DNA from 2 places in the Methylobacterium sp. HJ2 genome. Region 2 is predicted to be linked to the other one. Evidence: riboswitches for the same ligand, from Rfam matches in the RefSeq annotation. Region 2 holds a riboswitch; the other holds the start of a gene.

Region 1 (7,870 bases), on a different contig from region 2:
CGTCGGGGACGAGGCCGGACTTCGCGAGCAGGGTGCGGGTCGCCGCCATCGGCAGGAAGAAGGCGAGGTAGATCACGATGGAGCGCTGGCCGCAGGTGCGCAACGCCTCCGTCACGGGGCCGCCGGCCCGGATCAGCAGGGCCGCACTCGCCACGATGGCGAGCGCCCCGGCGGCCCCGAGGACGAGCGCCACCAGCGGCAGGCTCGCGAGCGTCGGGTAACCGGCCATCCCGGACGGCGTGAAGGCGAGCCAGCCCTCGATCGCGGCCCAGAGCGCCAGCCCGGCGAGCGCCGCGACGGGACGGGCCCGCACCGCGTCGGCGAAGCCGAAGATGCGCCCGGCGAAGAGGTAGCCGCCGACGAAGTAGACGTAGCGGGCGCAGAACTCGTCAATCAGGGTCCAGTCGGTATCGACGGGCAGCGTCTGCAGGAGCGCGGCGCCGCCGAGGAGGAGCGGGGCCGGGAGGCGCCGCAGCAGCTTCGTGACCACGGAGAACACGGCGAGCAGGTAGATGAACCACAGGGTCGAGTAGGGCTCGACCAGGGTGCCGGCGAGATGGGCGAGGAAGGCCGGCGCCCCGCCGTCGCCCACGATGGCACCGTACTTGGCGAGCGACTGGATCAGCACCCAGAGCCCGTAGAAATAGGCGAAGTGCACCACGCGCCGGTCGGCGAAGAGGCGCCAGTCGCGGTCGATCACCCGGCCGACGAACAGGCCCGAGAGCAGGAAGAAGTCCGGGATGCGGAAGGGCTTGGCGAAGGCCACCACGGTGTGGAGGAAGCCCTCGCCGCCCATCGCCTCGCCGGTGCCGAGGGTGGCGTGCATCATGACCACGAGAAGGATGCAGATGCCCTTGGCGACATCGACCCAGGCGAGCCGCAGATCCGCCTCCGGTGTCGCCGCCGTTCCGCCCGCCATGACCGTCCGCTCCCTCATGCAGGGCGGGAATCTCGGCGCATCCCGTTAAAGGAGGCCCCGGCGGCTCGGGCTTCCGCGCGGCATGGCGAACGCGCGGTAAACGCCGTCCCGCGGCCCCGTGCGGGCCGAGGGCGGCGGGCTCACGAGAACCGGTCGCGCCGCGCTCCGCGCCGGTCGCGGGTCATCCGGGTGGCCGCGTGGAAATCGTCGGGCTTCGTCCGCACCCAGGCGAGGAAGCGCGCGATCTCCGGGTCGGCGCGCAGGGCCTCGACGTCGGCGAGGCGGCGGGCGATCTCGGCCTCGCTGTAGCGGGCGTGGATCGCCGAGTGGCAGATCTGGTGCAGCCGCACGGTGCCGCGATGGGTGCCGCCCTTCAGCTTGGGCGTCAGGTGATGCAGGCTGGAGCGGGCGCGGGGCGGGATCGGGCGCGCGCAGAGCGGACAGATCACGGGCGCCGCTGCCCGCGGCCCGTGCGTCTCGGGGTCGTCGTCGCGCCAGATGCGGTCCCGCCGTCCCAACCGGATCCCTCCCGTGGTCGCCGCCGGATATAGGTCTGCGCCCCGCCCGCGAGGACCGCGCGGCGCGGCGACATGCCGACACGGGGCGCGCCTTCCGTCTCGGGCGCGGATGCGGGCGCGATTGACAAGGCGGCCCAAAGTGTCGAGGCTCTGGCCGTTCCGAGGGGAGCCCCGTCACGAGGGGGCTGAGATTGGGCCTGCAGGTCCTGACCCTTGAACCTGATCCGGCTCATACCGGCGGAGGGACGGGAACCTGCGGCCTCGGGATATGGGGCCGGCTCTCATCGGCCTTTCGTCAGGGGTTCGGATCGCTCCGCCACAGGGAGAGATCCACGATGAACGCACCCGTCCTGACCAAAGACGTCAAGGGTAGCCCAGAGAGCGTCACCACCGGGCCGATCAACGGCTCGCACAAGCTCTACGCCGAGGTCCCCGGTCGGGCCGACATCCGGGTGCCGTTCCGCGAGATCGTGCTGACGGATCCCAAGGAGGCCCCGGTGCGGGTCTACGATCCGTCGGGCCCCTATACCGAGACGGACGCCCGCATCGACCTCGCCAAGGGCCTCAACGCCGTGCGCGAGCCCTGGATCGCGTCCCGCGGCTACGCCACGGTCGAGCCCCGCGCGGTCAAGCCCGAGGACAACGGCTTCGCGGCCGCCGACAAGCTCGTCGCCCCCTGCCCCGCCGAGCGCCTGATCCGCAAGGCCGCTCCCGGCCAGATGGTGACGCAGTACGAATTCGCCCGCGCGGGGATCGTCACCGAGGAGATGATCTACGTCGCCCACCGCGAGAACCTCTGCCGCGAGCAGATGCTGGAGCGGGCCGAGGCCGCGCTCGCCGACGGCGAGAGCTACGGCGCCGCGGTGCCGGCCTTCATCACCCCGGAATTCGTGCGCGACGAGGTGGCCCGCGGCCGGGCCATCATCCCGGCCAACATCAACCACACCGAATTGGAGCCGATGGCGATCGGCCGGAACTTCCTGGTCAAGATCAACGCCAATATCGGCAACTCGGCGGTGACCTCCTCGGCGGCGGAAGAGGTCGAGAAGCTGGTCTGGTCGATCCGCTGGGGCGCCGACACGGTGATGGACCTCTCCACCGGCCGCAACATACACAACATCCGCTCGTGGATCATCCGCAACTCGCCGGTCCCGATCGGCACGGTGCCGATCTACCAGGCGCTGGAGAAGGTCGGCGGCGATCCGCTCAAGCTCGACTGGGAGGTCTTCAAGGACACCCTCATCGAGCAGGCCGAGCAGGGCATCGACTACTTCACCATCCATGCGGGCGTGCGCCTCGCCCACGTGCCGCTCACCGCGCGGCGCGTCACCGGCATCGTCTCGCGCGGCGGCTCGATCATGGCGCGCTGGTGCCTCGCCGGGCACCGCGAGTCGTTCCTCTACGAGCGCTTCGACGAGATCTGCGACATCTGCCGCGCCTACGACGTCTCGTTCTCGCTGGGCGACGGCCTGCGGCCCGGCTCGATCGCCGATGCCAACGACGCCGCGCAATTCGCCGAGCTGGAGACGCTGGGCGAGCTCACCAAGGTCGCCTGGGACAAGGGCTGCCAGGTGATGATCGAGGGCCCCGGCCACGTGCCGATGCACAAGATCAAGGTCAACATGGAGAAGCAGCTGCGCGAGTGCGGCGAGGCGCCGTTCTACACACTCGGCCCGCTGACCACCGACATCGCGCCCGGCTACGACCACATCACCTCGGGCATCGGCGCCGCCATGATCGGCTGGTTCGGCACCGCCATGCTCTGCTACGTCACCCCGAAGGAGCATCTCGGGCTCCCCAACCGCGACGACGTGAAGACCGGCGTGATCACCTACAAGATCGCCGCCCACGCCGCCGACCTCGCCAAGGGCCACCCGGCCGCGCAGCTGCGCGACGACGCGCTGTCCCGCGCGCGCTTCGACTTCCGCTGGGAGGACCAGTTCAACCTGAGCCTCGACCCCGACACGGCGCGCGCCTACCACGACGAGACCCTGCCGAAGGACGCCCACAAGGTCGCGCATTTCTGCTCGATGTGCGGACCGAAATTCTGCTCGATGAAGATCACGCAGGACCTGCGCGCCGAGGTGCTGGCGATGGAGGCGGCGGGCGAGGTCATCCACACCGCGCCCGTCATGTCCACGGCCGAGCGCGAGGCCGGCATGAAGGCGAAGTCCGAGGAGTTCCTGGCGGAGGGCGGCAAGCTCTACGTCGACGCCGCCGAGTAGGCGCCGACACGCCGATCCGAACGGCACGGGGGCGGGGTCCGGTCGGAATCCCGCCCCCGTCGCGTTTCGGGCGGCCCACATCGCCGGGATTTTCAGCGCTGCGTTAACCCGGTGTTGAGGCCTTCTCGGATCGTGAGTGCGCCGTTAACGGACGGGTTACCGCTGCGGCGCCTGATGGGATCGTGGTTCCCATCCGGAGGCCCAACACATGAACGAGATCGGCAGCGTGCAAGCCGCCGAGAGGCCGGCACTTCCCGTCGTCCCCCCGGTCCAGCCCGCGGCACCGCCTGCCCCGATCGCGCCGACGGAGCGGAGCCCGACGCCGCTCGAGCCCGCGGTGACGCTCGACATCCGCGCGCCGGCGGACGCTCCCTCCCCCGCGGTCCCGAACGAGTCCGATTACCGGACGCAATTCGTGCGCGACGCGAGCACCAAGGATCTCGTCTATCAGGTGATCGATCCGACCTCGGGCGACATCGTCGTGCAATTGCCGACCGCCACCGTCCTGAAGGCGCGGGCCTACGCGGAGGTGGAGGCGACCCGCAAGACGGAAGCCGGCCGCGGCAAGGAGACGGCGGTCGCCCTCGACCTCAGCGCGTGAGATCAGGCGCGCTGGCGGACGAGGCCGACGACGCTCGCGCAGGCGATCATCACGCCGAGGCCCATCAGGCAGAGGCAGCCGAGGGCCGGGCCGGGACGTCCCTTGGCGAGGAAGATGGCGGCGAGGAGCGGGGCGAGCAGCGCGACGAGCAGCATGGTCATGGACGGCTCCGGGTCTGACGGGGCGATCCTAGCCAGGAAGGTGTTAACCGTGTGTCACGTTCGCGGCCCGGTGTGGGATTCCCGCACCCGTGCCGACCCGAGGCGCGCCCGAGGGCGCGTCAGGCGGCGCGCCGGGTCGCCGTGACGTCGACCAGCGCGCCGTGATTCACCTCCAGCACCCGGTCCGCGAAGGGCAGCAGGTGCGCGCTGTGGGTGACGAAGACCTTGGCGACCGGGATCTCCATGAGCGCGCGGATCAGCGCCTGCTCGGAGGCGGGATCGAGATTGGCGGTGATCTCGTCCAGAAGCAGCAGTCGGGGCTTGCGGCAGAGCGCGCGGGCGAGCAGCAGCCGGCGGCGCTGGCCGGTGGAGAGCAGCGGGCTCTCGTCCGAGAGCTGGGTCGCGAAGCCCTGAGGCAGGTCCCGGATCGCGTCGAGCAGGCCGACCGTCACGAGCGCCGATTCGATCTGCCTCTGCGTGATGTCGGGCGAGAACAGGGACAGGTTGTCGAGCACCGTGCCCGCGAGCACCCGGTCGTCCGCGAAGACGCAGCCGATATTGGCGCGGTACTCGTGGATGCCGAATTCCTCGATCGGGCGGCCGTCGACGAGCATGGCGCCCGCCGCGCGCCCGTTCAGGCTCGCCAGGATCTTGAGCAGCGAGGACTTGCCGCAGCCCGACGGCCCCACGATCGCGATCGTCTCGGCGCGGTCGACCCGGATGGTGAGGCGGACATGCTCCACGAGAGGGCGCGCCGACCGGTCGAACCGGATCGCCACGTCCTCGAGGGCGACCGTCCGGCGGATCACCCGCTCGATGCCGACGCCCGCGCTCTGCGGCTCGGGATCCTCGTCGAGCACGTCGTCGAGGCGGCCGAAATGCACCCGCATCACCGAGAGCTGCAGCAGGCTCATGATGAGCGTGTTCATGCTGTTGAAGAACGAACCGCGCAGGGCGAAGAAGGCGTAGAGCACGCCGACGGAGAGCGTGCTCTTCATCACGTCGGTGACGCCCATGTAGAGCGTCGTCACCGTGCCGAGCATGAAGATTAAGTGCAGGAACAGGTCCGCGTCGATGGAAAGCTTCTTAGACCGGTAGCCGTAGTTGGCGAAGCGTGTGAATGTCTCGAGCCACTTGAGAGAGAAGAAGCTCGTGGTGTTGCTGACCTTCAGCGCGGAGATCTGCGCCAGCCCGTCGAGCAGGCGGGCCTGCTCCTCGGAGCGCGCCTCCAGGGACAGGGCGGTGCTGCGCGCGATGCCCGGATAGGTGGCGAAGCGGACGAGGATCGCCGCCACCAGCGTCGCCAGCGAGGCGGCGGCCATGGTGGGCGAGTAGTAGTACATCATCCCGACGAGGACGACGGACATGGCCCCGTCCGCGATCGACGAGATGAAGCCGTTGACCAGGAAGGTCTTGATCTGGTCGACCGAACTCAGCCGCGTGACGAAGTCGCCCGGATGGCGGGCCTCGAAGAAGCCGATCGGCAGCCGGAAGGCGTGGCTGACGATGTTGCGGGTGAAATGGATCTCGAACATGGTCGCGGCGCGCAGCGCGATCACGTCGCGCAGCCAGCGCGACACCGCCTCGAAGGCGCTGAACAGGGCGAGCCCGACGACCACGACCGTCAGCAGGTCGAGGTCGTATTGCGGGATCACCGTGTCGATCGCGGTCTGCAGGAAGATCGGCGTGCCGAGGGCGAACAGGGTCGCGCCGAGCGACAGGACGGTGATCCGCGCCAGCGTGCCCTCGATGCCCCGGCACGAGCGGAACACCGCCCAGAACAGGGATTTGCGCGCCGTCCGGATCGCCTGGAAATCGACGCGGCGCTCGAATTCGAGGGCGACGCCGCTGAAATGCCGCTCCACGTCCTCCTGCGCGTAGGCACGCGGGCCGAAGGCCGGATCGTGGATGTGGAAGACGCCGCGCACCACCGTCTCGAGCACGACGAAGTGGTTGCCGTTCCAGTGCAGGATGGCCGGGCAGGTAATCGTATGCAATTCGCCGACATTGGCGATCGCCAGCCCCTGCGCGTCGAGTCCGACCTGCTCGGCCACCTCGACGATGTCGGCGAAGGTCATCCCGCGCTGCGAGGGCGGGAACAGCGCGCGCAGATAGGGCAGGTCGATGTCGTGCCGGTGCGCGTTGGCGACCATCGCCAGGCAGGCGAGACCGCATTCCATGGTCTCGCTCTGCACGACCGAGCGGATCTTGCGCCTGCGCCGCGGACCGGCCCCGAACATCAGCGTCCCCTCAGCGCACGGATCGGATCGAGCACCCAGTCCAGGAAGCGGCGCCGCTCGATCACGATGTCGGCCGACAGGGTCGAGCCGATCTTGATCGGGATGCGCTCGCCGTAGGCCTCGACGTCGCTGCGATCCGGGCGGATCTCGATGCGGTAGGCGGATTGGCGATCCACGGGTCGCGGATCGAGCCCGAGATCGGGCTTGTCGTCGCCCGCGGGCGCGCGCACGGCCGCCGCCGAGATGTAGGTGATCGTTCCGTGCTGGATGCCGAAGGTCTTGAACGGGAACGCGTCGTACTTGATGATGACCCGCTGCCCGACCTTGGCGAGGCCCACCGCGCGGGCCGGCGCGTCGATGACGATGAGCGGCGCGGCGTTCGGGTCGCCGGTCGCGGCCACGAACTGCCCGGCCTTCACCGAATCGCCGACCTGGGCGGCGAGCGCCAGCACGGTGCCGGGATTCTGGGCCTGGACGTCGATCGCCGCTTCCGTCTTCAGCATGGCGAGGCGGCTGTCGGTCGCCTCGATCTGGTTCTGCGCGGTCGCCTGCTGGGAGAGCTTGGTGGCGACCAGGAGGTCGAATTCCCGCCGCCGCTCCGCGTCCTGGCGCTGATATTCCAGGCGCTTGAGGCGCAGCTCCGAGAGCTGGCGCTCGTACTCGAAGCTCGTCCGCTCGTGGGATTCGAGCAGGTCGCGGGTGGCGTAGCCGCTCTGCACGTAGGCCGAGATCCGCCGCACCACGGCGCGGGTCTTCTCCACGGCCGCCATCTGGCGCTTGGCCTGCTCGGCGAGGCCCGCGTAGAAGACCTCCTGGTCGGCGGTGATCTTCTCCTGCTGGGTCCGGGCGCGGGCAATGAAGGCCTTGGCGCGCTCGACCTCCTCGACGAGGCCCTTGCGGGTCAGCTGCAGGTTGCGGATCTCGGCGTCGACGGCCGATTCGCCCCCGACCGTGGCGGTGCCCATCCGCAGGGCGTAGATCGCTTGGCCCGCCTGGACGGCGTCGCCCTGCTTGACGAAGATGCGGCTGACCACGCCCGCCCGCGGAGCGTCGAGCCTGGCGAATCCGCCGGTCGCCGCCACCGTGCCGCGCACGCTCTCGGTCTGCGCGAAATGCCCGAACCAGAGGCCGCCCGCGACCGCGACGACCACCGCGGCGACGAGCAGGGTGGCGAAGGCCGAGGTCCGGTCCTGGCGCAGATCGATG
Region 2 (7,870 bases):
TCTCAGGCGAGGCCGCCCATCGCCCGGATCCGCGCCCATTCGGCCGCGCTCACCGGCTGCACCGAGAGGCGGGAATTGGTGACGAGCACCATCCCGGCGAGCGCAGGCTCGGCCTTGATCGCGTCCAGGGTCACGGGCTTGGGCAGCGCCGCGACGGCCCGGACGTCGACCATGCCGAAGCGGCCGGTCTCGTCGGTGGGGTCGGGATAATAGGGCCGGATCACCGCCACGATCCCGACCACCGCCTTGCCCTCGTTCGAGTGGTAGAACAGCCCCTCCTCACCGACCTGCATCGCCATCAGGTGCTTCTTGGCGAGGTGGTTGCGCACGCCGTTCCAGTGCGTGCCCTCTTCGCCCGCGGCGACCTGCTGGTCCCAGGACCAGGTCGAGGGCTCGGACTTGAACAGCCAATGCGCCATGATCGCCTTCCCGCACCCGGCCCTGCGCCCGGTCCGCGTCTCTGCACGCGCCTCTGTAAGCGTGCGGCGGCACCCGCGCAGCCCCTTCCGGCGGGCCGTGCACCGCGGAAGGCTTTCGCCCGGGCGGCTTTGGGAGCTAGGGAGGCGCGAGTTCCGACGCGAAGCCCCCATGACCACCCTTGAGATCCCGCCGGGAATCGCCCCGGCCATCATCCTCGTCGAGCCGCAACTGGCCGAGAACATCGGCATGACGGCCCGCGCCATGGCGAATTTCGGCCTGTCGGAGCTGCGCCTCGTCAACCCGAAGAACGGCTGGCCCAAGAAGGGCGTGCGCGAGGCGGCCTCGGGCGCCACCCACGTCCTCGACGCCGCCCGGATCTACGACAGCGTGCCCGCGGCGATCGCCGACCTGAACCACGTCCTGGCCACCACCGCGCGCGAGCGCGGCCAGATGAAGCGCGTGCTGGGGCCGGACGCGGCCATGGCGGACGTCGCGGCCCGCGCGGGGCAGCGCGTCGGCATCCTGTTCGGGCGCGAGCGTGTCGGGCTCACCAACGACGAGGTCTCCTACGCCGACGCCATCGTCACCTTCCCGGTCTCGCCGGACTTTCCGTCGCTCAACCTCGCACAGGGCGTGCTGCTGATGGCCTACGAATGGCGCCGGGCGAGCGGCCGGGCCCGGCTGCCCTTCTCGGGCGAGATGCTGTCGCCGCCCGCCACCCGCGAGGCCCTGCTCTCCCTGTTCGGCGGCCTGGAGGAGGCCCTCGGCGCGGCCGGGTTCTACCCGCCCGAGAAACGCGAGATCATCGCGCGCAACATGCGCGACATGCTCCACCGCATGGCGATGACCGAGCAGGACGTCCGCACCCTGCGGGGCACCCTGCGCGCCCTGGCGCGCCGCCGAGAGGGATAGGCTCAGCCCCGGAGCGTCAGGCTGCCGCCCGCGATGCTGAAGTCGCGCACCCGCTTCAGGAAGGACATGCCGAGCAGGTTCACCCCGAGGAGCCCGCGGGGCACCACCACCGCCTCGACGTCGCGCACCGCGACGGGGCCGATCCGGAGCAGGCCGATCCGCACGGGCGCGACGCGCGCCGGCCCGTTCGCCGTCATGATCCGCTGAGTGAAATCGCCGGGGCCGACCCGGAGCCCGATCCGCGCGGCATCCTCCTCGGCGAAGGCGCAGAGCGTCGCGCCGGTATCCACCATCATCTGCACGGAGCGGCCGTCGACCACCGCCTGCGCCGTGAAATGGCCGCCGCGGTCCGCCTGGAGCGCGATCGCCACCGGGCCGACGGGCGCCGGGACGGCGGGCGCGGGAACCGCCGGGGCGGCGAGCGCGCGCGGCGCCGCGACCCTGTCGCGCAGGCGATGGACCGCCCCCACCGCGGCGACCGCTATCACGCCGACCGTCACAATCGTCCGCACGGCGCCCTCCGGCCGGCCCCCACGCCGGCAATCAGGCGCGTGCCGGCGTGAACGAAGGCTTGCGCCGGCCGCTTCGCCCGCGCCCCGCGCCCGGGCTTTCGCCCGACACGGTGTACGCCCGGTGACCGCGACCTCCCTCATCCACCGGGGATTGACCCGACGCCGATCCGGGTCCAAATCTCCCCCTGTTCCAGGGAGATCCCCGGCAAGGGGCTGAGACACCGCTGGCACGCCCGACGAGGGCCTGCGGCGCGGAAATCCTTCGAACCTGATCCGGCTCATACCGGCGTAGGGATTGGACCGCGGGTTCCTCGACGAACCCACACGCTTCGGCAGCGAGGCGAAGGCCACCGATCCCTGCGGGCAGACGCGGAGATCGTGCGTGGCAGACTGGCCCGCCTCACCCATCGGACAGCGGCGCGATCCGGCGCCGAACGAACACGCCGCCGGCACGGATCCGGGGATCCGTCTGGATCCCTCGATCCGCACGGATTTCCCGATCCGCACGGATCTGCCGATCCGCACGGATCTCCCGATCCGCGCCGACGTGGCGATCGTCGGCGGCGGGCTGATCGGCCTCGCGAGCGCGTGGCGCCTCGCGCAGGCTGGCCGCAGCGTCGTCGTGGTCGAGCGCGCGCGCATCGGCGCCGGGGCGAGCCTCGCGGCGACCGGCATGCTGGCGCCCGCCGCCGAGCACGAGCCGGGCTCGGACCTGCTCCTGCCCCTCGCCCTCGACTCCCTCGCCCGCTGGCCCGGGTTCCGCGACGCGCTGCAGGCCGCCTCCGGGATCGCCATCGACTACCGCACCGAGGGCACCCTGGTGCTCGCCATCGGGCGCGACGAGGTCGAGCGCCTGCGCTTCCGTTACGATCTGCAGCGCCGCTCGGGCGTCGCCGCCGAGTGGCTGGCCGGCACCGAGGTGCGGCGGCGGGAGCCGACCCTGCGCCCCTCCGTCACCGCGGGCGTGCTCTGCCCCCTCGACCATCAGGTCGACCCGCGCCGGGTGATGGCGGCGCTGACGCTCGCCTGCCGCGCGGCCGGCGTCGTCGTGGTGGAGGATTGCGCCGCGACCGGACTCGACTGGACCGCCGGCCGCGTCGCCGGCCTGCACACCGCGCGCGGCACGCTCGCGGCCGGCACGGTGGTGCTGGCGAGCGGGGCGTGGAGCGGCGAGAGCGGCCTGCTGCCCGAACACCTCGCCCTGCCGGTGCGGCCGCTGAAGGGGCAATCCCTCGCCCTGCGCACCACGCGCCGGACCGGGACGCTCGGCCACATGGTCTGGACCGAGCAGGTCCACATGGCGCCCAAGGGCGACGGGCACCTCATCGTCGGCGCCACCGTGGAGGATTGCGGCTTCCGGCCCGGCGTCACCGCGGGCGGGCTCTACGCCCTCCTCGAGGGCGCGCGCCGGGTGCTGCCCGGCATCGAGGAGATGGAGGTCGAGGCCGTCTGGAGCGGCTACCGCCCGACCTCGGACGACGACGCTCCGATCATCGACACCCTGGCCCCCGGCCTCGTGGCGGCGACCGGGCACCACCGCAACGGCTACCTGCTCGCGCCCGTGACCGCCGACGCGGTCGCGGCGCTGCTCACGACCGGCGCGCTGCCCGAGATCGCCCGCCCCTTCACCCTGGGGCGGTTCCGCCGGCCGGACGCCGCGAGGGCCTCCGCATGAATTGTCTGATCAACGGCACGCCCCGCAGCCTCGAGGCCGACACCGTCGAGGCCCTGTTCCGGGCGGAGGCCGAGGAGACCGGGATCGAGAGCCCGGAGGGCATCGCCATCGCGCTGAACGGGCGCGTGGTGCGCCGCAGGGACTGGGCGGAGACGCCGGTGCGCGAGGGCGACCGCGTCGAGATCGTCCGCGCCATGCAGGGAGGCTGAGCATGAACGAGACCGTCACCCCGCCGCGCGGGGACAGCGAGGACGCGCTGGTCATCGCGGGCGTGCCGCTGGCCTCGCGCCTGTTCATCGGCACCGCGGGCTATCCGAGCCAGACCGTCATGCGCGACGCGGTGGAGGCGAGCGGGGCCGAGGTGGTCACCGCCTCGATCCGTCGCGTCTCGCTCCAGGGCCACGGCTCGGACACGGTGCGGATCCTGAAAGGGCACCGCTTCCTGCCCAACACCGCGGGCTGCGAGACCGCGCGCGACGCGATCATGACGGCCGAGCTCGCCCGCGAGGCGCTCGGCACCGACTGGATCAAGGTCGAGGTGATCGGCGACCGCGAGACGCTCTACCCGGACGTCGCCGAGCTGATCGAGGCCTGCCGCCACCTCGTGGACGACGGCTTCACGGTGCTGCCCTATTGCAACGACGACCCCATCGTCTGCCGCCGCCTGGAGGATCTCGGCTGCGCCGCGGTGATGCCGATGGGCTCGCTGATCGGCTCCGGAATGGGGGTGGCCAACCCGGCCAACCTCGAACTGATCTGCCGCCGGGCCGGCGTCCCGGTGATCGTCGATGCGGGCATCGGCACGGCCTCCGACGCGGTGATCGCGATGGAGCTCGGCGCCGACGCCTGCCTCATCAACACCGCTGTGGCCAAGGCCGACGATCCGGTGCGGATGGCCCGCGCCATGCGCCGCGCCGTCGAGGCGGGCCGCGACGCCTACCGGGCCGGGCGCATCCCCCGGCGCGGCCGGGCCGAGCCGTCGAGTCCGCAACTCGGCCTCGTGGGCTCCTGACGGGCGTGCCGGCTTGTGACCTGCCGGCGCCGCTCCTCGTCGTCACCGACCGGCACGGCTCGACCCGCCCCCTCGCCGAGACCGTCGCGGCCTGTCTCGACGGCGGCGCCCGCTGGTTCTGGTTCCGCGACCGGGACCTCGCACCGGACGAGCGCCTGTGCCTCGGCAGCGCGCTGCTGCGGCTGATCCGCGACGCGGGCGGCCGGATGGTGGTCGGCGGGAACCCGGATCTCGCCGCCGCGCTCGGTGCGGACGGGGTGCATCTCGGGGGCGGCAGCGGGCCCGAGGCGATCGCGGCGGCGCGTACGCGCGACGGATTGGTCGGGGTCTCGGCCCATACGGAGGCGGAGGTCGCGGCGGCGGCCCGGGCCGGGGCCGATTACGCGACCTTGAGCCCGATCTGTCCGAGCGCGAGCAAGCCGGGCTACGGCCCCGCCCTCGGGCCGGAGGCGCTGGCGCGCGCGGCCCGCCACGGTCTGCCCGTCCTCGCCCTCGGCGGGATCGGCCCCGCCGAACTCGCCGCCTGCCGCGCCATGGGGGCCGCGGGCGCCGCGATCATGGGGCTGCCGATGCGGGCGCAGGATCCGGCCGCTGCGATCCGCCTCTGCCTCGCAGCGTGGGGCGCCTGAGCTACGGCGCCGCCGGTCCGTAGGGCGGCCGGGGGATCGCCCGGTGCGCGGCCCGGAGCGCCGCCGACCAGCGCTCGCGCAGGTCGTGGAAATAGCCCTCGCCCGCCTCGATCCGGTGGTTCACCTCGAGGTCGAGGGCGCCGCGGCGGGCGAGCGCGATGTCGATCGGCAGGCCGACGCCGAGATTCGAGCGCATGGTCGAATCCATCGAGACGAGGCTGACCTTCAGGGCGTCGTAGAGGTCGGTCTCGAACTTCACCGCGCGGTCGAGGATCGGCTTGCCGTATTTGTGCTCGCCGATCTGCAGGAAGGGCGCGTCGGTGCTGCACTCGATGAAATTGCCGGCCGAGTAGATCAGGTACAGCCGCATCGGCTCGGTGCCGATCTGGCCGCCGAACAGCAGCGAGATCGAGAAGCGGAGGTTGGCCGCCTCGAAGCCCGCCTTCTCGATGGCGCGCACCCGGCGGATCGCCCGGCCGACGAGCTGCGCCGCCTGGAACATCGTCCCGGTCTCGACGAGGCGCATCGCCGGCTCGCCGTCCTCGCCCGGTACGCCCTCCGAGAGCAGGCTCAGCACCGATTGGGTCACCGAGAGGTTGCCCGCCGAGGCAAGCATCATCACGCGCTCGCCCGGCACGCTGAAATGGTGCAGCTTGCGGTAGGTCGAGATGTCGTCGAGGCCCGCATTGGTGCGGGTATCGGCCACCATCACGAGCCCGTCCTCGACGAGGACGCCGACGCAGTAGGTCATGGGAACTCGGCTCTCGCCCGCCTGCCGTTGGCGGGTGTCTGGGACGGGATGGGCCCGGATGACCTGATGTCAGGCCGGTCCGGGATCAGGATTGCTTGGCGGATTGGGCTTGCGCCACCTTGAGCGTCACGTCCAGCGTTTCCGTGCCGCCGCCGGTCCGGCTGCCGCGGATCGGCGCGGCGCCCAGGTAATCGAGCCCGCAGGCGACGCGGATATAGGCCTCCGACGTCCCGGCGCCGTGGGCCGGATCGAAGGCGACCCAGCCGAGATCGGGCACCAGGGCCTCGGCCCAGCCATGCGGCGTCTCCCCGTCCTCGGCCTCGTCCTCGCGCTGCCGGTAGCCCGAGACGTAGCGGGCCGGGATCTCGAGATGGCGTGCGGCCGCGATGAAGACGTGGGCGAGGTCCTGGCAGACGCCGGCCTCCGCCTCGAAGGCCTTGGCGGCGGTGACCGCCGCGCTCGCCGGCCCCCGCGCGAAGCGGAGGCGCTGATGAACGCCCGCGAGCAGCCGGTGCAGCGTCGGGAGGGCGGCCCGGTCGCCCGCGCCCGCGACCGCGTCGGCGAAGGCCCGGATCTCCGGGCTCGGCACGCAGAGATCGGTCTCGCGCAGGTAGAACACGTCCGGCAGGCGCTCGACGGCGCCGCGCACGATGCCGTGCGTCTCCAGGGTGTCGACCTCGCCGGTGACCCGGATGGTGAGGGCCTCGGCCGGCTCGTCCGGGGTGAACCAGTGCACGACGTTGCCGAAGCCGTCCTCGCGCTCGGTCAGCCGCCCGTCGATCGAGGTGTCGATGCGCCAGCGCCGGACATATTGCCCGTCATGGTCGCGCGGGGTCATGCGCAGGACCTGGATCAGCCCGCGCGCGGGCTGCTCGTAGGTGTAGTGGGTCTCGTGGACGACGCAGATTCGCATGGGACGTGTTCTATCCGTTCGGCCGCGTCAGACCAGATACTGCTCGGCGATCGCGGCGCCGACCCGGTTGTTCTCCCCGATGAAGGCGGTGACGAACTCGTGGAGGCCGGAGGCGAAGATGCGATCGATGTCGTCGCCCTCGAGCTTGGCCAGCATGTTGCTGGCGAGCCGCTGGCTCGGGCCGCGCCGCCCGTAGGCGTCGGCGATGAGGTCGAGATGCTCGACCAGCATGGCGTAGCAATGGGCGAAGGAGCGCGGCATCTGCCGGTTGAGGATCAGCAGGTCGGCCACCAGCAGGGGCTTGATGCTCTCGCGGTAGACCCAGTGATAGGCGTTGAAGGCCGAGACCTCGCGCAGGATCGTGGTCCACTGGAAGTAGTCGAGGCTGCCGCCGACCTTCTCGCTCGCCGGAAGCAGGATCTGGTACTTCACGTCGAGGATGCGGGCGGTGTTGTCGGCCCGCTCGGTCGCGGTGCCGAGCCGGGTGAACCAGTAGGCGTCGTTGCGCAGCATCGTCCGGTAGGCCGAGCCGTCGAAGGTCAGCGAGATGCCCTTCACCCAGTCGAGGAAGCGCGAGAACTCGTCGCGGGTAAGGTCGCGGCCCTCGTAGGAGCGCAGCTCCAGCCACGCGCCGTTGATCGCGTCCCACATCTCGGTGGTGAGGGCGGTCCGGACCGAGCGGGCGTTCTCGCGCGCCGTCTCGATGCAGGAGCGGATCGACGAGACGTTCTTCGGGCTGAAGGCCAGGAAGTCGCAGACCGTGTGGCTGTTCACCCCGTCGTAATGGAGCTTGAACGTCTCCGGGTCGCCCGCCGAGGCGAGGGCGGAGGCCCATTCGTTGGTCTCGCCGCCACCGTAGCTGGTAGGCAGCGAGGCGAGCCGGTGCGCCGCATCGAGGATGCGGGCCACGAACTCGGCGCGCTCCACGTAGCGGGAGAGCCAGTAAAGGTTGTCGGCAGTCCTGGACAGCATGGGATCTTCGCTGAGTTCGCCACGGGCCGAGGGCCCGAGGGCTTCTGGCCCGCGTGGAATCGTGAGGTGTGCGG

What was found. A riboswitch is a leader RNA that binds a small molecule or an ion and turns the genes downstream of it on or off. The one in region 2 is predicted to bind thiamine pyrophosphate.
Region 1: linked by a shared signal. The riboswitch ahead of thiC (phosphomethylpyrimidine synthase ThiC) and the one ahead of thiO (glycine oxidase ThiO) in region 2 are both predicted to bind thiamine pyrophosphate.

The regions. Positions count from the first base shown of each region.
Region 1 is NZ_JBWJYM010000007.1:124,424-132,293, forward strand. Features, by position in the region: gene ACS5RC_RS17685 (acyltransferase family protein) at 1-919, opposite strand, end outside; gene ACS5RC_RS17690 (HNH endonuclease family protein) at 1,060-1,437, opposite strand; TPP riboswitch at 1,590-1,700, shown strand; gene thiC (phosphomethylpyrimidine synthase ThiC) at 1,773-3,662, shown strand; gene ACS5RC_RS17700 (flagellar protein FlaG) at 3,871-4,263, shown strand; gene ACS5RC_RS17705 (hypothetical protein) at 4,266-4,424, opposite strand; gene ACS5RC_RS17710 (peptidase domain-containing ABC transporter) at 4,544-6,664, opposite strand; gene ACS5RC_RS17715 (HlyD family secretion protein) at 6,664-7,870, opposite strand, start outside.
Region 2 is NZ_JBWJYM010000011.1:83,416-91,285, reverse strand. Features, by position in the region: gene ACS5RC_RS22910 (EVE domain-containing protein) at 3-419, opposite strand; gene ACS5RC_RS22905 (RNA methyltransferase) at 589-1,332, shown strand; gene ACS5RC_RS22900 (retropepsin-like aspartic protease family protein) at 1,335-1,844, opposite strand; TPP riboswitch at 2,028-2,157, shown strand; gene thiO (glycine oxidase ThiO) at 2,314-3,519, shown strand; gene thiS (sulfur carrier protein ThiS) at 3,516-3,728, shown strand; gene thiG (thiazole synthase) at 3,731-4,531, shown strand; gene ACS5RC_RS22880 (thiamine phosphate synthase) at 4,537-5,160, shown strand; gene ACS5RC_RS22875 (proteasome-type protease) at 5,162-5,911, opposite strand; gene ACS5RC_RS22870 (transglutaminase family protein) at 5,997-6,824, opposite strand; gene ACS5RC_RS22865 (alpha-E domain-containing protein) at 6,852-7,796, opposite strand.